3 regions of the Paenarthrobacter sp. NPDC089675 genome follow, and region 3 is predicted to be linked to each of the others. Evidence: riboswitches for the same ligand, from Rfam matches in the RefSeq annotation. Region 3 holds a riboswitch; each other region holds the start of a gene.

Region 1 (10,104 bases), on a different contig from region 3:
CCATCCAAGCAACACTTTTCAAGGGGAAGCAAGTCACGCGGACGTTAGGCTTGAGCGTGGCTAAATCGCAAATCATCCGAGTCGCCCTCGTGGGTGCCGGTCCCCGGGGTACCAGCGTCCTCGAGCGCCTGCTTGCGAACAAGGCCGCTGCCACGGACGGCACGATTGTGACCGCGAAGCTGCAGATCCACGTCATTGATCCGTACCCGGCGGGGTCAGGGCATGTCTGGCAACCGGATCAGTCCCGGTTGTACCTGATGAACACCCAGTCGTTCTACCCCACGCTCATACCCGAGGATCCGGAACTCGCCCCGCCACTGGCCGGCGGCTCGTTCGACGAATGGCGGGTGGCCCGACGTCGTGATGGCCAGGGCCTGAACCCGGCCGAAAAGGCGGAGCTGTCCACACTTGAGTCGGACAACTTTCCCAGCCGGGCCATCTATGGGCGGTACTTGCGGCAGACTTTGGCGGAGCTGCTCCAGCGGCTGCCCGACGGCGTGGATGTCACCTTCCATGAAACGTCCGCCGTGGCGGCGCGCCCGGTCGAGGGGGACCGGTTCAGCGTCGAACTGGCCGACGGCGAAACCCTCACCGTTGATTCCGTGGTTCTCGCACTGGGACATATCGAGGCCCGCCTCAATCCCGAACAGCGGTCCTTCCAGGCCGCCGCGGACGAACACGGTCTGCTCTATTTCCCGCCGGCACCGCCCGCGGATGTGGACTGGCAGCGCGTGCCGGACAACGAGCCCGTCCTGGTCCGGGGCATGGGCTTGAACTTCTTCGACGTGATGGGCCAACTGACGGAGGGCCGCGGCGGCAAATTCGTGGAGGCCGTGGCTCCGGGCGCGGGAACGCTCGAGTATCGTCCTTCCGGCCGCGAACCCAGGATCATCGCGGCCTCGCGTCGGGGCACGCCCTATCGGGCCAAGGCCGGACTTCCCGGGTACTACGCCACGAGCATCACCCTCAAGTACCTGACCGAGGCCGCCGTGGACCGTTTCAGGGCAGCGGGGATACAGCCCGGATTCGACCATGACCTCTGGCCGCTCCTGCATCGTGACGCGCTGTGGGCCTACTACGTAACTTTGGCGAAATCACAACCGGCCGCGATCCGTGATGCGGCACAGTTCCTCGCGGACCTCGAAGACGCCCTGCAACCCCACGCCCACGCTACCGGCAATTGGGAAAGCGAAGTCGGCGCGTTGGTGGAGAAGCACGTAGTAGCTTCGCGCCGGCTGAACCTGAGGGGGCTCTCGGCCCCCCTGGCCGGGAGGTCGTTCGCCTCGCGACGGGAACTGGACAAGGCCGTCACCGACTACCTCGACGACGATGCCAGGCGATCGGCACTGGGCGAATCGGACCCCGTGAAAATGGCCATTGGAGCGCTGCATACCGGCAGGGCAATCCTCAAGACGGTCGTGGCAGATGGTGGCATCACGGACGAATCTTGGGTGGCCGAGCTGCGGGGGTGGTTCGAGGCCTTCGTCGAGGGGCTGGCGAGCGGACCTCCGGCCCTGCGTTCGGAACAGTTGGCGGCTCTGGCGCGTGCCGGCGTCGTGAGTTTCGTGGGACCCGACCCGAAGTTCAGCGTGGACCGTAACGCCGAAGTCTTCCGGGCGTTTTCGCCGTGGGTGCGCGATGCTCCTGTCCAGGCACGGACACTGATCGAGGCGATGTCGCCGGCCAACAGGGTGGGCATCAACATCTCACCGCTTTTGGAACAGCTGATGGCGGACGGGCTGGTCCGCACCAAGATCATGATGAGCGTCGAAGGGACCCCGGTGCAGACCACGGGCCTGGACGTTGAACCGCATCCTTACCGTCCGGTGGCGGCCAACGGTTCGGTGACCAAGGGGATGTACCTCTTGGGCCTGCAGCTCTCGGCGACGCAGTGGGGGACCGCCATTGCTGCGGAGGCACGGCCAGCAACGGGCCGGGCTTACACAAGCGGCCAACGGACGCTCCGCGACGCGGATGAGATCGCCCGCAGCATCCTTGGTCTTTGAATCCGCGCCCTGAGCTGGGCGGCTTGCGAACCAGCCATGCCTTCGCTACTGTGTGAGCTGCATCACCGGCGAGGTGGTGCGCGCTTTTGATCCGTGGCGGGAGAGTCCTGCCGGTACATCCCGTCAGGCGCCGTAGGAGCAAACCCTCCCCAGGAATCTCTCAGGCACCCTGTACCGCCGCGGCGAGGCAACTCTGGAAAGCAGTCCGGGCTACCGGGCTCACCGAAGGTGCAAGCGTTCCTGCGCGCAGGAACGCGGAAACTCTCAGGTCAATGACAGAGCGGGGAGGAACCCGAATCATCGTGGCATCCAAGTGTGCCGCCTGAACAATGGAGTTCCTTATGACGATTCAGCGCCCGCCATCGGACATCAGTCACACGCAAGAACCCCACCTCGAACGCCAACTCAGCAACCGCCATATCCAGCTCATCGCGATCGGCGGTGCCATTGGAACCGGCCTTTTCATGGGCTCGGGCAAGACCATTTCAGCGGCCGGACCGTCCGTCATCTTCGTCTACATGATCATCGGCTTCATGCTGTTCTTCGTCATGCGGGCCATGGGCGAACTGTTGCTGAGCAACCTCAACTACAAGTCCTTCAGCGACTTTGCCGCGGATCTCCTGGGCCCGTGGGCCGGGTTTTTCACCGGTTGGACGTACTGGTTCTGCTGGGTGATCACCGGCATCGCGGACGTCATCGCGATCGCGGGCTACTCACAGGAACTCTGGCCCGGCCTGCCCCTCTGGATCCCGGGACTCGTCACCATCGGCATCCTCCTGCTGCTCAACCTGGCCACCGTGAAGGCCTTTGGCGAGACCGAGTTCTGGTTTGCCCTCATCAAGATCGTGGCCATTGCGGCGCTCATCATCGTGGGCCTTTTCATGATCTTCACGGGGTTCCAGTCCGACGCCGGGCCGGCAGGCTTCAGCAACCTCTGGAGCCACGGCGGCTTCTTCCCCAACGAATTCATGGGCTTCGTAGCCGGCTTCCAGATCGCCGTCTTCGCGTTCGTGGGCATCGAGCTCGTGGGGACCACTGCTGCCGAGGCCAAGGATCCGGAGAAGAACCTGCCCAAGGCCATCAACTCCATCCCCATCCGCGTGCTGCTCTTCTACGTGGGCGCCCTGATCATCCTCATGTCCGTCACGCCTTGGACGCAATTCGCCGCCGGTCACAGCCCCTTCATCGCAATGTTCTCGCTGGCCGGCCTCGGTGCCGCCGCGACGATCGTGAACCTGGTGGTGCTGAGCTCCGCGATGTCCTCTGCCAACTCCGGCATCTACTCCACTTCGCGCATGGTTTACGGCCTGGCCCAGGAAGGTGACGCGCCGGCGGTCTTTAGCGCGCTGTCCGGGCGCAAAGTACCCCGAAACGCCCTGTTCCTTTCCTGCGTGCTGTTGCTGTCCGGCGTCGTTCTCATGTACGCCGGGCAGGACGTGGGCAAGGCCTTCGACATGGTCACCACCGTCTCGGCCGTCTGCTTCGTGTTCGTCTGGTCGATCATCCTGGCCAGCTACCTGGCATTCCGGAAACGCCGGCCGCACCTGCACGATTCTTCCGCTTTCAAGATGCCCGGCGGCGTGGTGATGGTGTGGGTGGTCTTCGCCTTCTTCGCTTTCATTCTCTGGGCCCTGACCACCCAGCCGGACACGCTCATGGCGTTGCTCGTGACTCCCTTGTGGTTCCTGGCGCTTGGGGTTGCCTGGGTGGTTCTCCGCAAACGTCCCACCCACCTGGCCCGCTACGAGCACTTCAAGGCTGAGCTGGAAAAGGATGCCGAGAGGGCCTTGGAACCGGCCCGCAACTAGTGCACAAGCAAAGGAGCCCCTCACCGGCGTGAGGGGCTCCTTTGCTGCTACCGGGGGACGCTTAGCCCTTCAGGCACTTTTGGTACTCCAGCCACGCAATTGCGTAGCGGAGCCAGCCCACGAAGTCGTACCACTTGGACGGTTTGACCGGGGCGGTGCACTGTGGCGGGTTAGGACCGTTTGAAGCCACCTTCACCAGCACCTTGACCGTGGTTCCGCTTTCGACGGCGGTCAGCACCACAGCACCGGTTCCTGCTGCTGCCGCCGCGGGAACCTTGGTGTTGACGCTCGCGGCACCGGAGTTCACCGGGACATCTCCGAGGGCCGTGGTGGTGCCCTTGGCATCCGTGAACACGGCCTTGAGGGTCTTGTTGGCCGGGCTGCCGATGGAGGTCAGGTCCAGCTTGGAGACGGCCAGGGTGATCGGGTCGCCTGCCTTGACGTCGGCGGCAGTTGTGTTGGCAACAGCGACCGAGCGGCGCGCGAAGTCCGGGGAGACCGGCTTGTGGTCCTGCAGGTACTTGATCCAGGCATCCCGGTCTACCAGGCCGGTGTCCTTCGTGTTGCTGCCTTCCTTGAACACCCGGAAGTTGTCGCCGCCGGTGGCAAGGAAGCTGAACGTCCCGATCCGGTATTGCTTGGCAGGATCGATGACGGCGCCGTTGACCCAGATGCCGGTGACGCGGTCACCTGCGGCGCGGGCGGCGTCGTAGGTGTAGTTGACGTTCTTGGATAGCCCCAACTGCTGGTACGGGCGGCTGGGCACCGTGCCGTCCGGGTTGGTCTGCCACTGCTGCTCCAGGAGGGTCTTGAACTGCGCACCCGTCAGCGAGGTGGTCCACAGATTGTTCACGAACGGCAGGACGGCATTCGCCTCGGCGTAGGTGATGGTTCCGTCCGGCGCGTAGTACAGCTCGTTGCGCAGGCCACCCGGATTTACGACGCCGATTTCCGCCGCACCCAGTTCGGGCGCCTTGAGGGTGTCCACCAGGGAGTCCGCCACGAGGTTGCCCAGTGTCGATTCGCTTGCGCGATCGTCGCGCTTGGGGGCACCGCCGGCAGGGTCCGGGGTGAAGGCGGTGGTGATATCAGCTGTTACTGCGCCCACCGGCTGGTTGCCGATGTCCGCTGCGTTGGCCAAAGCCTTGTCCACGATGGTCTTTACCGCGGCCACCCGGGGGTAGGCCGCGACGAGGCTTTCGGCCGTTTCAGTAGTGCGGTCCACGATCGATGCCTTGTACGCCGTAACCGACTTGGATGCGGTGTCCACCGTCAGGGTCACGCTGCCCACGTTCTCGCCGTAGTTCCCCGTCTGCACGATCGGACGGGTCTTGCCCGTCGGCTGGCCGTTGCTGTCCAGGACGGGTGCGTCCCAGGCGTACTCCTTGTGGGTGTGCCCGGTGAAGATCGCGGCGACGTCAGGGCTCGTTTCCTTCACGAGCCTTGCGAAGGGTCCGCCAGCGGCAACCTCCTGCTCCAAAGTGGCGCCTTCAGGCGTTCCGGAAGCGGCGCCGTCGTGGTCCTCCACGATGATCAGGTCGGCTGCGTTATCAGCCTTGATCTTGGCGGCGACGCGGTTGATGGCTTCCACCGGGTCACCGAATTCCAGATCAGCGATGCCTGCTGGGGTCACCAGGGTTGGCACCTCCTGGGTGACCGTGCCGATCACGGCGACCCGCATGCCGTTCATGTCCAGGACCTTGTACTCCGGCAGGACCGGGGTAGTGGTGCCCTTCTGGTAGACGTTGGCGCCCAAGTAGGGGAACTTGGCGTTGTTGCCGCCGGCGATGACGCGGTCTCGCAAGTCCGCCCAACCGCCGTCGAACTCGTGGTTTCCCACGGCGGAAGCCTGGAGTTCCAAGGCGTTCAGCACGTCGATGGTGGGCTGGTCCTTGGCAACCGAGGAGGCAAAGAGCGAGGCGCCGATGTTGTCGCCGGCCGAGATGAAGGCCGTGGCGCCCGGTGCCGCCGCCGCGCGGAGCTTCTCCACCGTTCCGGCGAAGAGCACGGTGTTGGAGTCGATGCGACCGTGGAAATCGTTGATGCCCAGGAACTGCAGGTCAACGGTTGCCGGTGCATCTGGAGCCAGGTTGAGGCCCACCACCACGGGATCGTGGTCACTGGCCCGGAACTCGTCCGCGGCATAGTAGTTGGTCACATTGTTGTTATAGCGGCTGTACTCCAGCGCAACGGACTCCACCGAGTTGATGTTCCAGATGTCCGTTCCGGTGACTTTCTTCGCAGCCGAGGGCGAAGCAAGGATGTGGTCCAGGGAACCAACCATTCCACCGAAGAGGTAAGAGTGCTTGCCGGTGCCGACCTCAAGGTCTGCGTACCCTGCGCCCGTGAGGACGTTGATCGGGTCCTCCTTGGCGTACGCGTTGAAATCGCCGATCAGGAAGACCTTGTCCGTTCCCTTGCTGCCCTGCAACTCCTTCGAGAAGGCGAGCAGCGATTCGGCCTGCTTGGTGCGGGCCACGTTGGACGCGCCCTGGCCCTTGTCCGTGTCATCCGGCGTGGCGGCCGAGCCCTTGGACTTGAAGTGGTTCACGATGGCGATGAACTTCTTGTCATCGGTGGCGCCCACCGGCTTGAAGACCTGTGCCAAGGGCTTGCGGGCGCTGGCGAATGCCACGGTGTCGTTGTGGATGATGGATTCTCCCACGGGCTCAGCCGTTGCCTTCTTGAAGATGAACGCCGTACGGATCATGTCCTCGTCGCCCAGCGGGGGAGCGTTCGCAGGCGTACGTACGTAGTCCCACACGCCTGGCGTCTTGACGTTGAGTGCGTCCACCAGCTTGGACAGCGCGTCATCACGGTTCTTGCCGAACTGAGCCGAGTTCTCGATCTCTTCGAGGGACACGACGTCCGCCCCGGACTTGGTGATGGCAGCAACGATCTTGGCCTGCTGGCGTTCGAAGTTCTCCGCGTTGGCGGCACCGCGGGCATTGCAGCCGTCCTTGACGGTGATCGGGTTGCCGTCCCGGTCCGTGTAGAAGACGCAACCGCTGAGCTGGTCACCGGTGGTGGGGAAGTAGTTCAGGACGTTGAACGATGCCAGCTTGAGGGAGCCCCCAACATCAGCCGGGCCCTCCGGACGGGTGGCGGTGAACGTCGCCGGCTGGACGGAGTCGGCATTGGCCGGAGTGAGGGCGGACAACGGCTGGAACTTCCAAGAGTTGTTGCCGTAGCCCAGGATCACGTCGGTCTTGAACTTCGCGGGCGAGCCCACGCGGACAGGATCGTTGGTGGTCAGGTACGGCAGTTGCTGGGCCTTGGTGGTGGCGTCCTTGAGGAAGTTCGTGGAGGCGCCGTCGTCGAGCTTGATGCCACGGAGCGCATTGTCAGCCACAACCGCCGCGTATTCGGGCGAACCGTAGGCGGCTACCGCCGTCGGCTGTACCAAAGGCGAGGTGCCTGCAGCCAGGCCGATTTCGCCGTACTGGTTCAGGGAGTAGTTGTCCGTCACCGTGAAATCGCCTTGCGGGGCAACGAGCATGCCCTCCAGGCTTTCGCGGGCTGCCTCGTTAGCGGGAAGGGAGAACGGGGTCGACTTGACCTCCGGTGCAGCCTCGGTGAGCTTTTTCAGGCCCGCCGCGTCCACGGTGATCTGCGTTTGGTTCGCGAATTCGCTCACGACGCCGGTCACCTCCAGGTAGTCGCCCGGCTGGACGGAACCCGTCGTGGTGGGGGAGTAGACGAACACAGCGTCCGACGCCGTCCTGGCCGCCCCGCCGTTGTCCCCTCCGGTTCCCGGGGTCTGGACGTAGTAGCCGTTGAAGCCACCCGTGGCATAGACCGCGGTCACCTTGCCGCGCGTGGTCACGGTGCTTCCGACGAACGGGCTGGCCGCGCCGGTGCCCTGGATCTCGGCGATGGTCTTGGTGCCGGGTTCCGGTTGTGGGTCCGGCGGCGTCCCGGTTCCGCCTGAAGGGGTAGGCGTGATGGACGCGCTGAGGCTGAAGTCGGCAGCGTTGGAGTCAGTGTCCGCTCCATTGGTGCGGTTGAGGCTGCGGACGTCCGTGTTGCTTGACGGTGCTGCTGCGGCGGCCGTTTCAAAAGTGTTGGAACTGCCATAGCCAAGCAGGTCGGCAATCACCGCATTGTTTGTCACGGAGCCGGCAGGGAGCTGCGAGATTGCGGTGGCTTGCTTGGCAAGGATCAGCGTCCCGGCCGTGCCGCCGGGGTTCAGGGTGCCGGTGGCCTGGACATCCGGGGCAGGAAGTGCCGGGGCCGTGGAGGTGCCGCTGTTCGTTGCGCCCTGGACCAGGTAGTAGCCCTTGGCGGGGATGCTGCCGGTCAGGGCAGTAATTCCCGTGGGGGCAGCAGTTCCCGTTGCCGACCGGTACTGCAGAGACCAGCCCGCCAGGCTGACCGGCGCGTCCGAGGAGTTATACAGCTCAACGAACTTGTTCTTGAATGCGGCGCCGCTGCTGCCTCCACTCAAGTAGGCCTCATTGATGACCACAGGTGATGCGCCGGGGTCAGGTTCATTTGCTGCTACGGCGGGGACAGCCGCCAACGGGGCCGCTGTGAGCCCCGCAGACAGGACTGTGCCTGCCAAGAGTTTCCAGTGCTTATGGTGCATCCGCATTAACTTTCATCAGGGGAGCCCTGTGGGACTCTGGGGATGACGCCCGCTGTCTTGTGACGTGGGCGATGTGCCGGAAGTTACTCCCGGGTAAAGCTGCCTCGGACATAGCTGAACACGAACGGATGAATGTGGAGTGGCGTCCCGATGGCCGAAGGGTTGCCCTTGGCCATCGGCACTTCACTACTTGGCGGAGCCCTTGAGGGAACCCTTGGTGGCAGCGCCGGAAGCGCCGCCGATGAGGCAGACGATTTCGCGATCGTTCTGCTTCCACGTCTGGCTGGTGGGGTAAAGGTAGGTCAGTTCGAGGGTGGACTCGTTGTAATCCACGCCCACGAAAGTGGCGAACTCCGTGGCGCAATATTCCTCGGACTGCGACTCAACCTCGGACTGGCCAGGGTAGGAGTCGGCCACGAGCTTCTTCGCGGCGTAGGCCTCAAGATCGTGGCTTTGCTCGCAAGGAATGATGGAGACATCCCGGATTTCGTTGCCCGATGGCTCCGCCATGCAGTCGCCAACCTTTACTTGGAAGGCGTCCGCGACGGATGTCTCGGTGGGCCGGCCCGACTCGTCCCGTTTGGCGTCGCCGCTGCTGATCAGCGAACAACCGGCAAGAGCGAATGAGGCCGCACCGAGTACGGCGGCGGCCTTGATGGATCGTGAAAGGTGAAGCACTTCGGGTCCTCGTTCCCCATTAGGACCACAGATGGTTTGCGGACGACGTCCGGACTGCGGCCCAACGATTGAGGGACCGGTCAATAAGCCCATGGCCGATCGATCCCCCAGGATCGGCCATGGGCAGGCAATGCCGGCCAACCTTGGGTAGGGGATGGCCGGTACTGCCCGAAAGCCACTAGTCTAAGCGTTCGCAGTGCGCTCCTGGATCACCTTGAACACCGCGCCTGTGGGATCAGTCAACGTGGCCAACCGCCCAAAGGGAGTGTCCTCGGAGGCCTGGGTCACCGTGGCACCCAGGGACAGAGCCTTCTCCACGGTTGCGTCTGTGTCCGCCACGGTGAAATAGACGCTCCACATGGATGGAACCTGCTCAGGCAGGAAGCCGGAAGCGTCCATGATTCCGGCCTTGGCGTCGTTCCCGGAACCCAGGGTGGTGTACCGGAACTCGGGGGTATCGCTCATGACCTCCGTTTCCCAGCCGAAGACGTTCCGGTAGAAGGACACTGCGGAGTCGTAGTCCTTGGAAAGAAGCTCGTGCCAAGCCGGCGAACCCGCCTCGGCTGCCACCTCGAAGCCTTTCATTTCCCCGAACTGCCAGGCACCGATCGAGGCGCCGGAAGAATCGCCGTACATGGCCATCACGCCCTGCTCGGGGACCTCCATGGGTTCCATGTAGACCTGCCCGTCGTTGGCTGCTGCAGCTTCGGTGGTGGCGTTGATGTCATCGGTGCGCAGGTAGGTGGACCAGAGGTCCGGCATGCCGGCCATGTCTTCCTGCTTCTGCATAATGCCGGCTACGAGCTTTCCGTCCTTGGAAGCTGTGATGTAGCCGCCGTACTTCTCCTCGTCTCCAGTCTCATACGTCCACCCAAAGAGAGCGTTGTAGAAGGACTTTGCCTTCTCTGTATCGGACGTCATCAGGTCGATCCAACACGGCGAACCGGCAGTGATTTCGGGCTTGGGCATGTGTACAGCTCCTGTTGTCAGGCCGCGGCAGACTCCGCGGCTGATGGTCTAGTGG
Region 2 (10,104 bases), on a different contig from region 3:
GCAGCCATGTTGAGGCGGCCCTGGCTGACGCGGCACGAACGTTGACTTCGCTGGATGAGGTGGTGGTGGACACGGTGGCTTCCGTCGCCCCGTCCCCGGAGAATTCGGTACTGGCCGATGAACGGATCAAGTACCTGCGTGCCGCCGTCGACGCTTTGCCGGAGAAGATGCGTTTTGTCATCCAGGAGATCTACCTGGCAGGCAGGTCGGTCAAGGAACTCGCGGAAGAGCTGGGTTCCACGCACGCAGCCGTATCGCAGCAGCGCGCCGAAGGCATCCGGCTGATGCGCGACGGACTCGCCGCCCATTACGCGGACAACCCCGAACAGGCTTTTGAACCGGAATCGCGCATTACCGCCCGACGCCGGAACGACTACCTTTCCGCCTTGGCCACGGCCACCACCGGCGGAATCACCAGGAGCCTGGGCCTCGGGTCTACGCTCAACCAAGCCGTCTAGCAGCAGGCAGCAGGAAGCCCGGGCCACTCAGGTGACCCGGGCTTCGCCATGCGGTCAGTTACTTACTGCGCCTTGGGCACCCGGCGGAGTACGACGGCGGCAAGCACCGCCGCTCCGGCCATCAGTACCAGCCCGATCGCCGCCGTGATGTGGACTCCTGATTCGAAGGCCACCCGTGCAGCGGAGGTCAGTGCTTCGGCCAAGGGGGCCGGGAGGTTGGCGGCAGCGTCCACGGCCCCGGCCAGAGTCTCTCCCGACTTCCCGGCGGCCGCCGAGGAGACGCCGTCGGGGATCGTGAGGTTGTGCTGGTAGGACGCCGTGAGGATCGATCCGAGCACTGCCGTACCCAGGAGAGAGCCCAGCTCGTAGCCGGTTTCCGAGATGGCCGAAGCAGCGCCGGACTTGTCCGCCGGTACCGACCCGAGGATGAGGTCGTTGGAGATGGTCTCCGCAGCCCCCACCCCCACGGCAAGAACTGTCAGCGCGGACAGCAGGAACATCGGGCTGCTGCCGTGGTCGCCCACCACAACCACCAGGTAGCCGACGGCGTTGAGCACCAGTCCACCGGCTACAACAAAGCCGGGGCGGATCCGCTTGACCAGCGGCACCACAACGAGTCCCGCGACGATCGTCGCCGTCAGTGCCGGAATCATGGCGATCCCTGCCTCCATCGGAGACTGCCCTTCGATAAGTTGCAGGTGCTGGGCGAAGAAGTAGATGAAGCCCGTCATGGAGAACAAGGAGAGTACGTTGGCCACGATCGCGGTGCTGAACACCTTGTTGCTGAACAACGCGACATCCAGCATGGGGCTCGCCAGCTGCCGCTGCCGCCGGACAAAGAGGACCCCCATGACGGCGCCGAAAAGCATGAAGGCAGCCGCGGATGCGCCGAAGCCGTGCACGGCAAATTCCTTGATGCCGTAGACGAACGGAGCCATGGCGAGGACTGAGAGGGCGATGCTTGGTACATCCACGCGACCCGGGTTGGCGTCCTTGGACTCCGGAATGAGCACCTTGCCGAAAGCCAGCAGGGGCAAAAGCAGGAATGTCGCCACCAGGAAGACGGCGCCCCACCAGAAGTGCTCCACGAGCCAGCCGCCAAAAATGGGACCGAGTGCGGCACCGCCGGAGAAGCCCGCAGCCCAAACTGCGATCGCGAGGCGGCGCCGGTTGGGATCAGCAAAGATATTGCGGATCAGGGACAGCGTAGAGGGCATCAGCATCGCACCGAAGACGCCAAGCGAGGCGCGTCCGGCAATCAGCCATTCCGCCGACGGCGCGAACGCCGTAGCAGCCGAAACCGCTGCGAAGCCTGTGCTGCCGATCAGGAGCAACCGCCGTCGTCCGATCCTGTCACCGAGGTTGCCCATGGAAACCAGCAGCGCGGCCAGAACCAAGGGATAGGCATCGACGATCCACAGGAGTTGGATGCCGCCCACTTCCAGGGAACGGGCGATCTCGGGCAGGGCGAAGGTGAGCGCGGTGTTGTCGACGGCCACGAGGAGCACCGGGAACATCAGCAGTGCCAGGGCCGTCCAATCGCGCCACGGTGCTGCCTGCCCCTTAACGGGGTTGACGGAACGGGGTGCTTGGGTCGAGGACGGCGAGAACATGGTCGTTACTGTACCGTCTAGACGGTATAGTTTCAAATAGAACCAAGCCAAGCTTTACGGAATGATGGATGCATGCCGCGAAAACCAGTTGCCAGGGATGCTGTCCTGGACGCCTTTGAATCGCTCCTTATCGAAGTGGGGGAGCGTGCTGCCACGCTCGATGCCGTCGCCAAGCGTGCGGGGGTCTCCAAGGGCGGGCTGCTCTACCACTTCCCCAACAAGGAAGCGCTGATCAGTGCCTTGCTGGAGCGTCTCGATGAACTGGCGGAGCAGGACATAGAGCTGATGAAGGCGGCGCCCGACGGTTCCGCCGCCTACTTCATCCGCACGTCGCTGTGGGGTGGAACGCCCATGGACCGCGCCTTCGTGGCGGCGACCCGTCTGGCCGAAGTTGCGCACCAGGAGACCCGGCAACGCTTCACGGCCATCCAGCAACGTTGGCAGGACGTCCTTGCCGAGGACGTTGGCCCGGAAGTGGCCAAAGCCGTCAGCTACATGGGCGACGGGCTCTATTTCAACGCCATGTTTGAAGGCGGGCAGGACGCCGGCAACGCCAGTCGCGAGGCCGACGTCGAGGTTCTTTTGAAAGTCCTGGCCCGCCTGCGGAAGTAGCGCATCCCCCATTTGCCGCTGCGCCGCGGGCGTAGGACAATTAACAACTGTGGTGCGCCTTAGCTGCGGGCCGCAAAAATTGCATAAAAGCCTTTGATCTGCGGCGGGAGAGTCCTGCAGTACGTGATGCAGGCGCCGTAGGAGCAAATCCTCCCCAGGAATCTCTCAGGCCCACGCACCGCCGCGGTTAGGCAACTCTGGAAAGCAGCAGGCACTCCGTGTGAACGGATGCTGTGCTCACCGACGGTGCAAGCGGGTCGTGTGCGGACACCCCCGCGGAAACTCTCAGGTCCAATACAGAGCGGGGAGGAACCCGAGCCACTGCGGCGTACCCAAACGCCGCCCAAGTAATGGAGTTCCTTCGTGACGGTTAGTTCAGCCTCCACCGCCTTCGTCGACCGGCATATCGGTGCCCGCCGCCAGGCCGACATTGACACCATGCTCAAGTCCGTCGGTTACGACTCCGTGGATTCCCTCGTGGACACCGCGGTTCCCAACGACATCCGCCAGGACGTTGCCCTGACCCTGCAGAACGCCCTTTCTGAGGTTGAGGTTCTCGCCGAACTGCGCAAACTTACTTCGAAGAACAAGACCGCCGTGCAGATGATCGGCCAGGGTTACTTCGACACCATCACGCCTCCGGTGATCCGCCGGAACATCCTCGAGTCCCCGGCCTGGTACACCGCATACACGCCGTACCAGCCCGAGATTTCGCAGGGCCGCCTTGAAGCACTCCTGAACTTCCAGACCATGGTGCAGGACCTCGTTGGCCTGCCCATCGCCAATGCCTCCCTGCTCGACGAAGCAACTGCAGTGGCTGAGGCGGTGCTGATGATGCGCAGGGCCAACAAGAACAAAGCTGCGCAGGACGGCAAGACCGTTCTCGACGCCGACTGCCTGCCCCAGACCATCGCCATCGTGAAGGGCCGCGCCGAGGCTCTTGGCTTTGAAGTCGAGGTGGCGGATCTCGCCAACGGTCTTCCGGAAGGCGCCATCAACGGCGTCGTCCTCCAGCAGCCCGGCGTTTCCGGCCGCGTCTTCGACCACTCCGCCGTGATCGCTTCGGCTAAAGAGCGGGGTGCCCTGGTCACCGTTGCCGCCGACCTTCTCTCGCTCACGCTCATCACCCCTCCGGGTGAGCAGGGTGCCGATATCGCCGTCGGTTCTGCCCAGCGCCTGGGCGTGCCGCTGTTCTTTGGCGGCCCGCACGCCGCTTATATGGCTGTCCAGAAGGGCCTTGAGCGCTCCATGCCGGGTCGCTTGGTTGGCGTTTCAAAGGACGACGCCGGTGTTCCCGCCTACCGCTTGGCGCTGCAGACCCGTGAGCAGCACATCCGCCGCGAGAAGGCTACGTCCAACATTTGTACGGCGCAGGCGTTGCTTGCCATCGTTGCCTCGATGTACGCCGTTTACCACGGTCCCGAGGGCCTGAAGGCGATCGCCGATACCGCCCACAACCACGCCCGCACCCTGGCCGCCTCCTTGAAGGCTGCCGGCGTCGAGGTTCTTCACGGCTCGTTCTTCGACACGGTGACTGCCCGTGTCCCGGGGCGCGCAGCGGAGTTCGCGGCTGCCGCTGAAGAGCGCGGTATCAACCTGCGCGGCATCGATGCTGACACGGTGGGCATCTCGGTGGATGAAACAACCACAACTGAGGTTGTTGGCAGTGTCCTCGACGTGTTCGGCGCTTCAGTTGTCGAGTCCGTGGAGGGCTTCGCGCTTGAGGCTTCCGTGGAACGGTCCAGCGACTACCTGCAGCACCCGGTGTTCAACACCCACCGCTCCGAAACCCAGCTCCTGCGCTACATCCGCAAGCTCTCGGATCGGGACCTCGCGCTGGACCGGACCATGATCCCGCTGGGTTCGTGCACCATGAAGCTCAACGCCACCGCAGAGATGGAAGCCATCTCCTGGCCCGAGTTCGCCTCCATCCACCCGTTTGCCCCGGATTCCCAGACCGCTGGCTGGCGCGAACTGATCGCCGACCTCGAAGCCCAACTGACCGAGATTACGGGCTACGACCAGGTTTCCATCCAGCCCAACGCCGGTTCCCAGGGTGAGCTGGCCGGCCTCCTCGCAATCCGCGGCTACCATCACTCCCGCGGAGACCAGCAGCGCAACGTCTGCCTGATCCCCGCCTCGGCCCACGGCACCAACGCCGCCTCGGCAGTGCTCGCCGGCATGAAGGTTGTGGTTGTGGCCACGGCTCCCGATGGAACCATCGACCACGCCGACCTGAAGGCCAAGATCGAAGCCAACCGTGACGTTCTCTCGGCCATCATGATCACCTACCCGTCCACCCACGGGGTGTACGACGCAGACGTTCGCGAGGTCTGCGACGCCGTCCACGAGGCCGGCGGCCAGGTCTACATCGACGGTGCCAACCTCAACGCGCTCGTCGGCCTCGCACAGCCCGGCAAGTTCGGCGGCGACGTGTCCCACCTGAACCTGCACAAGACCTTCTGCATCCCGCACGGCGGCGGCGGACCCGGCGTTGGCCCGGTCGCAGCCAAGGCCCACCTGGCACCGTTCATGCCGGGCGATGCCGCTTCCTGGACCGAAGGTAACGATGTCCCGATTTCCGCCTCCCGCTTCGGCTCGGCCGGTGTCCTTCCGATCTCCTGGGCTTACGTGAAGCTCATGGGTGGCCAGGGCCTCACTGAAGCAACCAAGTCCGCGCTGCTCGCTGCCAACTACATCGCAGCGCGCCTCAACGACTACTTCCCGGTGCTCTACACGGGCGAAGCCGGCCTGGTGGCCCACGAATGCATCCTCGATCTCCGCGAGCTCACCGCGAAGACCGGGGTCACTGCCGAGGATGTGGCCAAGCGCCTCATCGACTTCGGCTTCCACGCGCCGACCCTGGCTTTCCCGGTTGCCGGCACACTCATGGTGGAGCCCACGGAGTCCGAGGACCTCGTAGAGATCGACCGCTTCATCGAGGCCATGATCACCATCCGCAAGGAAATCGACCAGGTTGCTGCAGGCGACTTCTCCGTGCAGGATTCCCCGCTTCGCCGCGCACCCCACACGGCAGCCGCCGTCGTGAGCTCCGACTGGGACCGTGCCTACCCGCGCGAGCAGGCCGCCTTCCCTGTCCACCACCTCAAGCAGGACAAGTACTTCCCGCCGGTGGGACGCATCGACGGCGCAGCAGGCGACCGCAACCTGGTGTGCTCGTGCCCTCCGATCGAAGACTTCGAGAACTAAGGGTTTGGGAAAATGACAGGGAAATACACAGCCCTCTACGAAGAGCACAAGAAGCTGGGCGCGTCCTTCACGGACTTCGGTGGCTGGCAGATGCCGCTCAAGTACACCTCCGAGCTCGCCGAACACCACGCCGTTCGCAAGTCCGCTGGCCTGTTCGACCTCTCCCACATGGGTGAAGTCTGGGTCACCGGCCCGCAGGCCGCCGAGTTCCTCGACTATGCGCTGGTGGGCAAGATCTCGGCCATGGCCGAAGGCAAGGCCAAGTATTCGCTGATCTGCCAGGAAGACGGCGGGATTATTGATGACCTGATCGTCTACCGTCGGGGTGCGGAGAAGTTCCTGGTGGTGCCGAACGCCGGCAACGCGGCAGTTGTTGCTGCCGAACTCCTGGTGCGTGCGGCCGGATTCGACGTCGTGGTTGAGGATGCCTCGCCCGAGACCTCGCTCATCGCCGTCCAGGGTCCCCTTGCCGAAGCGATTCTGCTGCGGCTTGTCCCGGCCGAGCAGCACTCGCTGGTCACCGAATTGAAGTACTACGCCGCCGTCGAGGTCACCTTCCTGGTGGCTGGCAGCGGCCAGGAATTGCTCCTGGCACGCACCGGGTACACGGGCGAAGGCGGCTTCGAGATCTTCGTTCCCAACGAATCCGCCGGCGCGCTGTGGCAGGCGATTACCGCCGTCGCCGAAGAGGGCGAGCTGGTCCCGGCTGGCCTGGCCTCGCGCGACTCACTCCGCCTGGAAGCCGGCATGCCCCTGTACGGCAACGAGCTCTCCCGCGAAGGCAATCCCTTCGCTGCCGGGCTCGGGCCTGTTGTGGCGTTGTCCAAGGAAGGCGACTTTGTTGGCAAGGAAGCACTCGCTGCCTTGAAGGCTGAAGGTGCCGGGGTCTCCACTGGACGCAAGCTCGTGGGCCTCAAGGGCCTGGGACGCCGCGCCGGCCGCTCACACTACCCCGTGGTGAAGGACAGAGCTGTCGTTGGCGAAGTGACGTCCGGCCAGCCAAGCCCCACCTTGGGGTACCCGGTGGTCATGGCATACGTGGACGTTGCTTATGCTGAGCCCGGCACCGCCCTGGACGTGGACCTCCGCGGCAAGGCCGAGCCCTTCGAAGTCGTCGCCTTGCCGTTCTACAAGCGGTCCCGCTAAGCAGTTTTTGTCCATACAACGTAAAGGAAACAGAATGCCCAAAGTAGCGCCTGAACTTCAGTACTCCGACGAACACGAGTGGGTTTTGCGTGGGGAGGGGAACTCGGTATCCATCGGTATCTCTGAAGTTGCCACCGACGCACTGGGTGACATCGTGTACGTGGACCTGCCCGAGGTAGGTTCCACCGTGACTGCAGGCGAGACCTGTGGCGAAGTTGAGTCCACCAAGTCGGTCTCCGACCTGTACTCGCCCGTCACTGGTGAGGTCACCGAGATCAACGACGCCGTTGTTTCCGACCCGGCCCTCATCAACAACGACCCCTACGGCGACGGCTGGCTGTTCAAGGTTGCCGCAGAGTCTGACGGTCCGCTGCTCTCGGCGCAGGAATACGCCTCCAAGAACGGCGGAGACCTCGCCTAGCATCAGCCGAATCGTGGCTTCGCTGCTCAACATGCCGTGCGCACGGCATCTACCGCAGCGAAGCCCCGTTTTGGCCAAGTCTGCTCTGGCGTAGCGTGGACTTAATAACTGAATGAACTTGCGACGCCGGGTTGCCGCCTGAGGGGGCCACCCGGCGTCGTGCTTCGGTCGCCTGCCGTCAAGAGCGGGGGAGGCCATCCGGCAGGACCATCTGCCGGACCGTTTTCAAGCTGTAAAAGGGATCCCGGCCATGGCTGTTGGTGTTTTCGATCTGTTTTCCGTGGGCATCGGCCCGTCGAGTTCGCATACGGTTGGTCCGATGCGGGCCGGGGCTGTATTTGCCGGCGAGTTGAGGGACAGCGGCGTCCTGGGCTCGGTGGCGTCGTTGCGTGTGGACCTGTATGGGTCGTTGGCAGCTACAGGGCGCGGTCACGGGACGATGACTGCGACGCTGTTGGGCCTTGAGGGTTACCACCCCGAGCTGATCCTCCCGGAGGAAGTGGAGGAACGCCTGGCCGCGATCGCCGAGACCGGTGTGTTGAACCTCGCCGGTGCTTCCGGCGACGGCGTGGAACTGCCCTATGCGGTGGAGGATATGGTGTTGCATCCGTTGACGGTGTTGCCGCGGCATACGAATGGGATGAAGTTTGCTGTGTCCGATGCTGAGGGGACGGTGCTGATGGAGGCGACGTTTTTCTCGGTGGGTGGTGGGTTCATTGTCCGTGAGGGTGAGGAGAACGCGGCCCGGGCGGAGTTGGAGGAGTCCAAGGCGGAGTTGCCGTTGCCGTTCCGGACGGCGGCGGAGTTGTTGGGCCGGTGCTCGTCGAAGGGCCTGGGCATTTCCGAGATCATGTTGATCAATGAGCGGGCGTCCCGGTCGGAGGAGGAGATCCGGGAGGGTTTGCTGCATATTTGGTCGGTGATGGAGGCCTGTGTTGAGACGTCGCTGAAGCGTGAGGGTGTGCTGCCGGGCGGGTTGCGGGTGAAGCGGCGTGCACCGGATTGGTTGGAGCGGTTGCTGAAGGAGGACAAGGACCGGAACGATCCGAAGTATTGGCAGGAGTGGGTGAACCTGATCGCCCTGGCCGTGAATGAGGAGAACGCTTCCGGTGGCCGGGTGGTGACGGCTCCGACCAATGGTGCGGCGGGGATCATTCCGGCGGTGTTGTATTACGCGTTGAATTACGCTCCGGGGATGGACAAGGCCACCGAGGCCGATAAGGACGAGGTGGTGGTGCGGTTCTTGCTTGCTGCCGGGGCGGTGGGGGTTTTGTATAAGGAGCAGGCCTCGATTTCCGGTGCCGAGGTGGGCTGCCAGGGTGAGGTGGGTTCGGCGTCGTCGATGGCTGCTGCGGGGTTGGCTGAGGTGATGGGTGGTTCGCCGGCTCAGGTGGAGAACGCTGCTGAGATCGCGATGGAACATAATCTGGGGTTGACGTGTGATCCGATCGGGGGGTTGGTGCAGATTCCGTGTATTGAGCGGAACGCGATTGCTGCTGCGAAGGCGATCAACGCGGCGAAGATGGCGTTGTGGGGTGATGGCACGCACCGGGTTTCGTTGGATGAGGTGATCGTGACCATGCGTGAGACGGGCAAGGACATGTCCCATAAGTACAAGGAAACCGCGATGGGCGGCCTGGCCGTCAACGTCGTCGAATGCTGAACAGGCCCCGCAACGCAGGGAAGCCCTGTTGTGAGGCCCGCTCTGCGCGCTAATTCCAAAGCAGGGCCCACGCTGCCCGGGTTCCTTGGCCGAGCTTGCGAGGTTAGGGAGGCGGTGGGGATGCACAGCAGGCCCCGCAACGCAGGAAGTCTCTGTTCGCTGTCAGTGCCTAGTGCCATGCTGTATGCATGAGCGGGGGATATGACCGGGATTTCTTGCGGGCACGCCTTGAGCTGCCCAGTCCGTCGGCAACGACGATTCTGTTGGATTACACCCACTTCTCCGTGCGCTTCCGGACGGCCCGGAAGCTCGCGGCGATCGTGGGGGTCAACATCAGCGGCAGCGAACTGAACCCCTTGGCCCGCGAAGGCACCTGGCATTTTGACGAGCGCGTTCCCAAGGAACAGCAGGCCGGTCCCGATGTCTATAAGAACAACGCCTTCGACCGCGGCCACCTTGTCCGGCGGTTGGACCCTGTCTGGGGCGACCAAGCGACGGCCAAGAAGGCCAACCAGGACACTTTTGTCTTCACCAACGCAGCTCCACAGGTTGATGATTTCAACCAGGGCAAGGAACTGTGGGTCGGGCTGGAGGACCACGTTCTGGAGCACGCCGACTCCTTCGATGCCAAGCTCAGTGTGTTCACCGGGCCGGTCCTCCTGGACGACGACCCTCCCTACCGGGGCGTGCAGGTGCCTCGGCGGTTCTGGAAGATCGCAGCCTGGACCAACGATGCCAAGCTTGGGGCCGCCGGCTTCATCCTTGACCAGTCGCCGTTGCTGGGGAAGGTTGAACTGAAGAAGGCCATCACCGAGCGGCTGCTGGAGGGCGAACCACCCCCGTTGGGTCCTTTCCGGACGTTCCAGGTTCCCATCGGCGAGATTGCCGACCTCACTGGGCTGAGCCTGAGCCGGCTCACTGCTGCGGACCGGCTGGCCAGCGGCCAGCGTGAGCTGGGGAAGGCTCCGAAGGCCATTGAGC
Region 3 (10,104 bases):
GGCCTTGCCCGCAATCACGTGCTCCAACGGCCCACCCTGCTGGCCCGGGAAGACCGCCGAGTTGATCTTCTTGGCGATGTCGGCGTCGTTGGAGAGGATGATGCCGCCACGCGGACCTGCGAGGGTCTTGTGCGTGGTGGAGGTGGTCACGTGGGCGTGCGGGACCGGTGAGAGGTGCAGGCCAGCAGCTACCAGACCCGCGAAGTGGGCCATGTCCACCATCAGGTAGGCGCCCACGGAGTCGGCGATCCGGCGGAACTCGGCGAAGTCCAGCTGCCGCGCGTATGCGGACCAGCCGGCCACGATCAATGCAGGCTTGTGTTCCTGGGCCAGGCGTTCCACCTCAGCCATGTCCACCGTGTGGGTGTCCTCGCGAACGCCGTAAGGGACCACGTTGTAGAGCTTGCCGGAGAAGTTGATCCGCATCCCGTGCGTGAGGTGTCCGCCGTGTGCCAGGTTGAGGCCCATGATGGTGTCGCCCGGCTTGATGAGCGCGTGCATCACCGAAGCGTTGGCTTGGGCACCGGAGTGCGGCTGCACGTTGGCGTACTCGGCGCCGAACAGCGACTTGATGCGGTCGATCGCGAGCTGCTCGATCACATCCACGTGCTCGCAGCCACCGTAGTAGCGCTTGCCCGGGTAGCCTTCGGCGTACTTGTTGGTCAGCACCGAACCCTGCGCCTGCATCACTGCAACGGCGGTGTGGTTCTCCGAGGCGATCATTTCCAGGCCACCGCGCTGGCGACCCAGTTCGTCGTCGATCTTTGCCGCGATCTCGGGGTCCAGCTCCGAAAGCTGGGCGTCCAGCGACGCCGACACGACCTGCTCGAATTCAGTCACGGATACCGGGTTCACAGTTCGCCTCCGTTGGCTGCTGCGTATTCCTCGGCCGTCATGAGCGGGCCTTCCTCAGTGGCGGCGACCTTGAAGAGCCAGCCGGCACCGTAGGGGTCGTTGTTGATGAGGGCCGGATCTCCGACGACGGCGTCGTTGATCTCGGTCACTTCACCGGTGACGGGCGAGTACAGGTCGGAGACGGACTTGGTGGACTCCACCTCGCCGCAGGTCTCCCCCGCGGTCACCGTGGAGCCGACCTCGGGCAGGTCCACGTAGACGATGTCGCCCAGGGCATCCGCGGCGACGGCGGAGATGCCGATGCCTACCGGCCCGCCACCATCGCCAGCAACCCATTCATGCTCAGCCGAGTACTTCAGCTCGGCAACTACTTTGCTCATGTCAAAATCCTTCTCTCGTGACTACTTGGAACGCTTGTAGAACGGCAGCGCAACGACTTCGAACGGTTCGGCCTTGCCTCGGAGGTCGACGTCCACCACAGTGCCGACGGCGGAATGTTCGACGTCGACATACGCCAGGGCGACCGGGTAACCGAGCGTGGGGCTCGGCTGGCCCGAGGTCACCTCGCCGATCAGCGAACCGTCCTTCAAAACCGAGTAATGACCGCGGGCCGCACGGCGTCCGGTGCCCTTGAGGCCTACCAGCTTCTGCCCGATCGTGGAGCCAACACCGGCGGCTTTGATCGCGGCCAGCGCTTCCTTGCCCACGAAGTCGCCCTCCTTGGACAGCGCCACCACGGGGCCGAGCCCGGCTGCGTAGGCGTTGACGTGCCGGGAGAGTTCGTTGCCGTAGAGCGGCATGCCTGCTTCGAGGCGGAGGGAGTCGCGGGCAGCCAGGCCCGCCGGGATAAGCCCGTGGCCTTCGCCGGCTTCGAGCAGTGCCTCCCACAGCGAGGGAGCGTCCGTGTTCGGGACGTAGATCTCGAACCCGTCTTCGCCCGTGTAGCCGGTGCGGGCCAGCAGCAGGTCCTGTCCGCTGATGGTCACCTCAACAGCCGCGTAGTACTTCAGCTCCGTGATCAGGGAATGCTGCTCCGCCGGCACGAGCTCCAGCAGGATGGCTTCTGCGTTCGGGCCCTGGACAGCGATCAGGGAGGTCTCAGCGGAGGCGTCCTCGACAACAACATCGAACCCGGCGGCACGCTTCTGCAGCTCCGCTGCAACAACTGCAGCGTTGCCCGCATTCGGCACCACGAGGAACTTCTCCGCACCCCGACGGTACGTGATGAGGTCGTCGATGATGCCGCCGTCGGCGTTGCAGATCAGCGAGTACTTGGCTTTGCCGTCGGCGATCGCGGACAGCTTGCCCACCAGGGCGTAATCCAGGAAGGCGGCTGCTTCCGGGCCGGTCACCCAGACTTCGCCCATGTGGGAGAGGTCGAACAAGCCGGCCGCCTGGCGCACCGCGTGGTGCTCAGCCAACTCGGAGTCGTACTTGAGGGGCATCTGCCAGCCGCCGAAGTCCGTGAAGGACGCGCCGGCCTTTTTGTGCTGCTCATAGAGAGCGGTGTAGTTCTCAGACATCACGGGTCCTTTAGTTCTCAAACTCTGCTGTGTTTTCCTCGAACGCTTCGAGGGGCGGGCAGGAGCAGACCAGGTTACGGTCGCCTGCAGCACCGTCAATCCGGCCGACCGGCGGGAAGTACTTGTCCTGCTTGAGGCTCGCCACCGGGAATGCTGCCTGCTCACGCGGGTAGTCGCGCTCCCAGGCGGAACTTACGACGGCGGCTGCCGTGTGAGGCGCGTTGCGGAGCGGGGAGTCCTCCACGGAGAAGTCACCGGCAGCTACCTGCTCGATCTCTGCCCGGATGGTGATCATGGCTTCGATGAAGCGGTCGATCTCGGCCAGGTCCTCGGATTCGGTGGGCTCAACCATCAAAGTGCCCGCAACCGGGAACGCCAGGGTGGGCGCGTGGAAGCCGAAGTCGATCAGGCGCTTCGCAACATCCTCGGCCGTGACACCGGTACGCGCGGTCAGCTCACGAAGGTCCAGGATGCACTCGTGCGCCACGAGTCCGCCTTCGCCTGTGTAGAGGACCGGGAAGTGCTCATCCAGGCGGGAAGCAACGTAGTTCGCAGCCAGCAGCGCCGACTTGGTCGCCTCGGTCAGCCCTTCGCCGCCCATGAGCTTCACGTAGGCCCATGAAATCGGCAGTACGCCAGCGGAACCGAAACGGGATGCGGAGATGGCCACGCCACCCTCCGAAGATGCGTTGTTGGCGTCACCCGGCATGAACGGAGCCAGGTGTGCTTTCGCAGCAACGGGACCGACACCCGGTCCGCCGCCGCCGTGCGGGATGCAGAAGGTCTTGTGCAGGTTCAGGTGGGAGACATCGCCGCCGAACTTGCCAGGCTGCGCAAGGCCAACCAGTGCGTTAAGGTTCGCTCCATCCACATACACCTGCCCACCGGCTTCGTGCACGGCGTCGCAGACCTCGACGACGTCGGCATCGTAGACACCGTGCGTGGACGGGTACGTGATCATGATGGCCGAAAGCACATCGCGGTTCGCTTCGATCTTGGCCTTCAGGTCAGCGTGGTCGATGGTGCCATCGGATGCCGTAGCCACCACAACCACCTTCATTCCCGCCAGCACTGCCGAGGCGGCGTTGGTGCCGTGGGCAGAAGCCGGGATCAGGCAAACGTTGCGCTGGTCATCGCCCCGGGACAGGTGGTAGCCGCGGATCGCGAGGAGACCGGCAAGCTCACCCTGGGAACCGGCGTTCGGCTGGATGGAGACCTGGTCGTAGCCCGTGATCTCGGTGAGGTCGGCTTCCAAACCGGAGATCAGCTCACGCCAACCTTCAGTCTGGGAATCCGGCGCGAACGGGTGGATCGAGGCGAACTCAGGCCAGGAGATGGCTTCCATCTCGGCCGTGGCGTTCAGCTTCATGGTGCACGAACCCAGCGGGATCATGGTGCGGTCCAGCGCGAGGTCCCGGTCGGACAGCTTGCGGATATAGCGCAACAACTGCGTCTCGGAACGGTGCGTGTTGAACACCGGGTGCTGCAGGAAGTCAGAGGTGCGGACTACGTCGGATGCCAGCTCGAACCCGGCGGCGTCCCCTACCGGACCAGCGCCGAAGGCGACGGCCACAGCAGAGAGGACCTCCGGCGTCGTGGTTTCATCAACGGAAACACCCACAGTGTCGGCGTCGATGTAGCGGAGGTTGATGCCGCGTGCTTCGGCAGCACCGATCACCTTGTCAGCCTTGCCGGGGACGCGGACAGTGAGGGTGTCGAAGAAGGAGTCTGCGACGAGTTCGCGGCCTGCCTTCTGCAGGGCGGTAGCCAGCACACGGGCGTGGCCGTGGACAGTTTCGGCGATCGCCTTGAGGCCGTCCGGGCCGTGGTAGACGGCGTACATCGAGGCAACGATGGCCAGCAGTGCCTGTGCCGTGCAGATGTTGGACGTGGCCTTTTCGCGGCGGATGTGCTGCTCGCGGGTCTGCAGGGCGAGGCGGTAGGCAGGCACGCCGGCGTTGTCCTTGGAGACACCCACAATGCGGCCCGGAAGCGTGCGTTCCATACCGTTCCGTACCGCCATGTACGCGGCGTGCGGGCCGCCGAAGAACAGCGGGACACCGAAACGCTGCGCGGTTCCGACGGCGATGTCCGCACCCTGTTCGCCCGGGGGCGTGATGAGGGTCAGTGCCAGCAAATCGGCGGCAACGGTGACAAGCGCACCGCGGTCCTTGGCGTCGGCGATCACGGCGGAGTGGTTGAAAACCCGGCCGGAAACGCCGGGCTGCTGGAGGACGACGCCGTTGATGTCGCCGTCGGGCAGTCCGGCGGAGAGGTCCGCGACAAGAACCTCGAAGCCGAGCGCCTCGGCGCGGCCCTTCACGATCGCGATGGTCTGCGGCAGGAGGTCGGCGTCCAGGACGGTCTTGCCGTCCTTCACGGCTTTGTTCGCCCGGCGCATCAGCAGCACGGCCTCGGCCACGGCGGTCGCTTCATCCAGCAAGGAAGCGTTGGCGATGGGCAGGCCGGTGAGGTCCTGCACCATGGTCTGGAAGTTCAGGAGCGTTTCAAGGCGGCCCTGGGAAATCTCCGGCTGGTACGGCGTGTAAGCGGTGTACCAGGCCGGGGATTCAAGGATGTTGCGGCGGATGACCGGCGGGGTGATGGTGTCGTAGTAGCCTTGGCCGATCATTTGCACGGCGGTTTTGTTCTTCGCCGCGAGCTTACGGAGCTCGGCCAGGACCTGGGTCTCGCTCAACGCCTTCTGCAGGGCGAGGGGCGAGGACTGGCGGATGGAATCGGGGACAGCCACGTCCACCAGGCCGTCGACGGAGTCGTAGCCGATGGCCTTGAGCATGGTCTCAACATCGGCCTGGCGACGGGCGCCGATATGCCGGTCCGCGAAAGCGGTTGGGGAGGATTGAACAGTCAAGAGGAACTCCAGGATTCAGGCGCCCATTGAGCGCCATAGTGAATATGGGTTCCTCCCCGCTCTGTATTGGACCTGAGAGATTCCGTGGACTTGGTTGCCCACTTGCACCGTCGGTGAGCCCGGTTGCCCGGACTACTTTCCAGAGTTGCCTCGCCGCGGCGGTACATGGGCCTGAGAGATTCCTGGGGAGGATTTGCTCCTACGGCGCCTGACTGGATGTACCCGGCAGGACTCTCCCGCCGCAGATCAAAAGCGTTTGCGCCACGTCAGTGACACGCTTCACACCATAGCGGGTGGCCGCCGGAAAGTGCAAGGCGCGCCTTCCCATGGCGATTAACCCTGCATCGCCTCATGGATCTGCAGGGCCAGCCAGAGCTGCGCCAACGTGGACGTCTCACCCATGTCCAGCCCAGTCAGTTCGCCGATTTTCCGGATTCTGTAGATGATGGTTTGCCGGTGCGTGAAGAGCGCTGACGCAGTCTTTTGCCATGACCGCTGGGAGCCCAGATAGGTCTTCAAGGCGCGGGATGTGAGCGAGCATCCCCAAAAAACGGGCGGGACGTGAGCGAGCATCCCCAAAAAACGGGCGGGATGTGAGCGAGCATCGGGTAATACTGATGCTCGCTCACATCCCACCCCCAATTCCCGATCGCTCGCTCACATCCCGTGACACCTTCTGCGAAACCCCGGAATGGTAGTTTGTTCTCTGCTTGAGCCATACGCCCCGTACCGACCAGAGGACACTCCATGTTTAAGGGATTCAAGGACTTCATTCTCCGCGGCAACGTGATCGAACTGGCCATCGCGGTGGTTATCGGCAGTGCCTTCACCGCACTTGTTGCCGCTTTCACCAACAACATCATCAACCCCGTGATCGCCGCGGCCGGTGGCGTCAACGCGGACGGGCTGGGCTTCCGGATCTGGCCGGACAAAGAGGCCACGTTCGTCAACATCGGCGCCGTGCTGACGGCACTGGTGACCTTCCTGATCACCGCCGCCGTGGTCTACTTCATCTTCGTGGCGCCCATGAACAAGATCAACTCCATGGTCAAGGACCGTTTGGCCACCGCAGAGCCCGAGGAAGAGCCGATTCCGGCCGATACCGCGCTCCTGGCCGAAATCCGCGACCTCCTCAAGGATGCCGCAGAAGCCCGCGGCACCAACCGCGGCCTGGACGGCGACCTGGACCCCGACCGCATCCGCTAGGCACTCCCGCGAAAGCTGCCGCGAGACCGTGACGCAGCAGCAACGCCTACGAAACACCCGGACGGCAGCATGGGTTCATGAAGCCCAATGCGAGCTCTCCCGTTACCGCCGACCTCGTATGCGAGGTCTGCGGCCAGCTGCCTGAACCTCCCAAGGCCCGGCTCACGCTGGCCAACATCGCCGTGATGTTGCCCATTGAACTCCTGGTGCACGCAGCAGTGGTGGAAACACATTTGCCGTATGTCGCAAAGGTCCTCCTGCTGACAGTGACCGCGACCGTCCTGGTGATCTGGGTGGCCGAGCCGTCGGCCGCCAAGGTCCTGCGGCGGTGGTTGCACGCCCCGGCGCTCAAACACCGCCGCAGTTTGAACTCAGCCCCGTCCCTGTGGCGTGCCCGTACCCTGCTCCTCGACCAGCCCGGGTCCCTGCAAAAAATCACGCAGTCCCTCGCCCGGCTGGAAACGAACATCCTCAGCATCCACGTCCACCCCATGGATGGCGCGGGCCTGCAAGACACAGTGATGGATGAGTTCGTCCTGTCCGCGCCGAGGCAGCTCACCGAGGAGGAACTGCTTCAGGCAATGCACGACGGCGGCGGGCGCGAGTCCCGCGTTTGGCCCACCACGGCGCTGGCCATGGCGGACGGACAAACCAAGGCCCTCAGCCTCGCGGCGCGCATTGCCGGCAATCCGCAGGAACTGCCCTTGGCCGTCGCCGAGTTGTTGTCCGCCAAAGTGGTCCCGACGGACCCGGAACACCCGGCTCCCGAGGTGAGCGCAGGCGTCGGACGCTCAGCAGACATCCTGAAGATTCCCACGGCCTGGCACGGTCCCTTGGTGTTCTCCCGCCCCGGTGAGCCGTTCACTCCGGCGGAGTCGGCGAGGGCCCACAGATTGGCTGAGCTGGCGGAGATTCTGGCATACAGTCCGAGCCCGGAACCCAGCTAGGCCAGGACCTCGGTATCCCAAGGCTGGGCGTGCCCCTACCCCTTGGCTGCGAAAGCCCGGCGAATCCCCCAAGATTTGCCGGGTTTTCGCACGTCAATCACACATAGTCCGCAGACAGCCGGGCAGGAACCCCAAGATCCCACCGTCCCGGTCACAATCCGTCTGCGCGATTTGTATACCAAACCCCTTGACAGTGCTACCCGTCACATCTAACTTTGTTTTTGGGATCCCAAAGCGGGATCCCAAAAGATCCAGCACCGGCTGCGGACCCGCTCAATCAACGGGCAGGAACCGCAACAGTTGCCGCCGGCACGGGTCAGGCCGCAGCGGTATCCCGCCCGGCTCATCCCCCCCAAAAAGCCCCAAAGACATTCCCACCCGTTGACTCCTACTGAAGGAGAAGCTGTGTCTCTCGAAAACACCCAACTGGCAACCCAGGACAACCAACAAAAGCCCGGAAAGGACGGCGTGCAGCGACGCACGAACGTCCGCTGGAAGCTCTTCATCCTGTTGCTCGTCCTGGTCTCGGTCAACTACATCGACCGCGGATCCATCTCCGTGGCCCTGCCCATCATCCAAAAAGAATTCAACCTTGCTCCCGAACTCGTCGGCCTGCTCCTCTCGGCCTTCTTCTGGACCTACGCCCTCATGCAGATCCCCGTCGGCTGGCTGATCGACAAGTTCGGCCCCCGCAAGGTTGTTACCGCATCCTGCATTGGCTGGGGCGCAGCAACTGCCGCCTCAGGCTTCGCGGGTGGCTTCCTGAGCATGTTCATCGCCCGCTTGGGCATCGGCGTCACCGAAGCAGGCGTCATGCCCGCCGGCGGCAAGCTCAACGCCATCTGGATGCACCGGAAGGAACGGGGCCGCGGCGCCACGATCCTCGACGCAGGCGCTCCCCTCGGCGCAGGCCTCGGCGGCATCCTCATCACCTGGCTGATCGCCTCCACCGGAAGCTGGCGGATGTCCTTCATTATTGCCGGTGCAGCCACCGTCCTCATGGGCCTGGCGGTCTGGTGGTACATCCGTGACAACCCCCGCCAGCACAAGGGCGTCAACGACGCCGAGGCCAGTTACATCGAGGCTTCCCACGCCGAGGAAGACGCTGAAGCCGCCCGCGAAGGTGCCCGCGGCAAGCGAGCCCTCCTCCCCTACTTGAAGTTCCGCTCCTTCTGGGCCATGTGCTTCGGCTGGCTCGGCTTCAACGGCGTGTTCTACGGCCTGCTGACCTGGGGCCCGCTCTACCTCGCACAAGCAAAGGGTTTCGACCTGAAGACCATCGGCTGGTCCACGTTCGTGATCTTCGGCGCCGGGTTCGTCGGCGAAATCCTCGGCGGCACCATCGCCGACAAATGGCGTGCCGCCGGCGCTTCGGCCAACAAGGTCATGCGTACCCTGCTCGGCATCTCCAGCGTCGTCGTGGTGGGCGGCCTGGTTGGCGTCACCGTCGTCGCAGACCCGATCACCGCCGTCGTGCTCCTTTCAGTGGTCCTGTTCTTCCTCCGCTGGGTTGGCCTGTTCTGGTCCATCCCGTCCATCCTGGGCGGCCGCACCAACGCCGGCGTCCTGGGTGGAGCGATGAACTTCAGCGGCAACATTGCCGGGTTCATCACCCCGATTGTGGTAGGCCTGATTGTCGGGGCAACCGGCTCCTACACCTGGGCACTCATCTACTTTGTTGGATCCGCTGTGGTCATGGGCGCCTCCGTCCTGGCCCTGGACTACAACAAGCGGCTCCCGGTCTGACTCGCACTCACCGGGCCGGCCAAGGGGCCTGAACCACCCAAGGCCGGACACCGCCGGGCCGGGCGCATCGCCTTACTCATCACGGAAATGGAGCTGACATGCTGACCGCAGAAGACACGAACACCACGGACCGCCCCCTCCGGGAATCCGTGCGTGACACGCTCCGTACCCGGATTTTCGAAGGCCACTATGCGCCCGGCACCCGGCTGGTGGAGCGGGACCTCGCCGCCGAGTTCAACGTTTCCCGCCTGCCTATCCGTGAAGCCCTCCGGATGCTCCGGCAGGAAGGGCTCATCCGGGACCGCTCGGGGCGAGGCACAGAGGTGAGCGGCCTGAGCCCCAAGGATGTTGAGGACTTGTTCGATGTCCGCCAATCGCTCGAAGTCCTCGCCTGCCGGCTCGCCGCGAAGCGCGCCACGCCGGATGACCTCCACCACCTATCCGGGCTGCTCGACCAGGCCGAGCACTTCCTTGCCAAGGGCTCGGTCCTGGAAGCCCACCGCGCCAACAGCGAATTCCACGATGCCATCACGGGCATCGCCAACAACGATTTTCTCCGCTCCGCGCTCGAACCCCTCCAAGGCCGCATGCACTGGCTCTTCCGCCATGTCAGCGACCTGCCGGAACTGATCCGCGAACACCGCGAACTCTACGCAGCGATCGCCAGCGGTGACGCCGACCGCGCCGCCGCCCAATCGGCGTCGCACGTTGGCAAGTACCGCGACCAGTTCCCCGAGGACTACAGCGCCACGGAGCCCCAGCTACGGAAGAAACCATGAAACTCCTGGTCATCAACCCCAACATCAGCGACGACGTCACGGCGCTCATCGAGGCCGAGGCACTCCGCTCCGCCAGCGCGGACACCGAACTGATCGTCCGGACCGCAGGGCACGGCGTCGAGTACATCGAGACGCGCTTCGAATCGCTCATCGCCGCGGGCGCGGTTGCGGAGCTG

What was found. A riboswitch is a leader RNA that binds a small molecule or an ion and turns the genes downstream of it on or off. The one in region 3 is predicted to bind glycine.
Region 1: linked by a shared signal. The riboswitch ahead of cycA (D-serine/D-alanine/glycine transporter) and the one ahead of gcvP (aminomethyl-transferring glycine dehydrogenase) in region 3 are both predicted to bind glycine.
Region 2: linked by a shared signal. The riboswitch ahead of gcvP (aminomethyl-transferring glycine dehydrogenase) and the one ahead of gcvP (aminomethyl-transferring glycine dehydrogenase) in region 3 are both predicted to bind glycine.

What each region holds. Positions count from the first base shown of each region.
Region 1 is NZ_JBIVHM010000004.1:332,398-342,501, forward strand. It holds gene ACIPY2_RS11590 (FAD/NAD(P)-binding protein) at 57-2,006, shown strand; glycine riboswitch at 2,094-2,193, shown strand; gene cycA (D-serine/D-alanine/glycine transporter) at 2,348-3,814, shown strand; gene ACIPY2_RS11600 (ExeM/NucH family extracellular endonuclease) at 3,876-8,402, opposite strand; gene ACIPY2_RS11605 (septum formation family protein) at 8,589-9,080, opposite strand; gene ACIPY2_RS11610 (VOC family protein) at 9,264-10,049, opposite strand.
Region 2 is NZ_JBIVHM010000003.1:41,277-51,380, forward strand. It holds gene ACIPY2_RS07835 (sigma-70 family RNA polymerase sigma factor) at 1-458, shown strand, start outside; gene ACIPY2_RS07840 (MFS transporter) at 521-2,071, opposite strand; gene ACIPY2_RS07845 (TetR/AcrR family transcriptional regulator) at 2,144-2,683, shown strand; glycine riboswitch at 2,778-2,874, shown strand; gene gcvP (aminomethyl-transferring glycine dehydrogenase) at 3,047-5,893, shown strand; gene gcvT (glycine cleavage system aminomethyltransferase GcvT) at 5,906-7,039, shown strand; gene gcvH (glycine cleavage system protein GcvH) at 7,074-7,460, shown strand; gene ACIPY2_RS07865 (L-serine ammonia-lyase) at 7,711-9,123, shown strand; gene ACIPY2_RS07870 (DNA/RNA non-specific endonuclease) at 9,312-10,104, shown strand, end outside.
Region 3 is NZ_JBIVHM010000005.1:20,416-30,519, forward strand. It holds gene glyA (serine hydroxymethyltransferase) at 1-855, opposite strand, end outside; gene gcvH (glycine cleavage system protein GcvH) at 852-1,235, opposite strand; gene gcvT (glycine cleavage system aminomethyltransferase GcvT) at 1,257-2,378, opposite strand; gene gcvP (aminomethyl-transferring glycine dehydrogenase) at 2,389-5,250, opposite strand; glycine riboswitch at 5,400-5,499, opposite strand; partial or broken gene ACIPY2_RS12045 (helix-turn-helix domain-containing protein) at 5,584-5,769, opposite strand; gene mscL (large conductance mechanosensitive channel protein MscL) at 5,998-6,456, shown strand; gene ACIPY2_RS12055 (amino acid-binding protein) at 6,534-7,403, shown strand; gene ACIPY2_RS12060 (MFS transporter) at 7,809-9,149, shown strand; gene ACIPY2_RS12065 (GntR family transcriptional regulator) at 9,248-9,928, shown strand; gene ACIPY2_RS12070 (aspartate/glutamate racemase family protein) at 9,925-10,104, shown strand, end outside.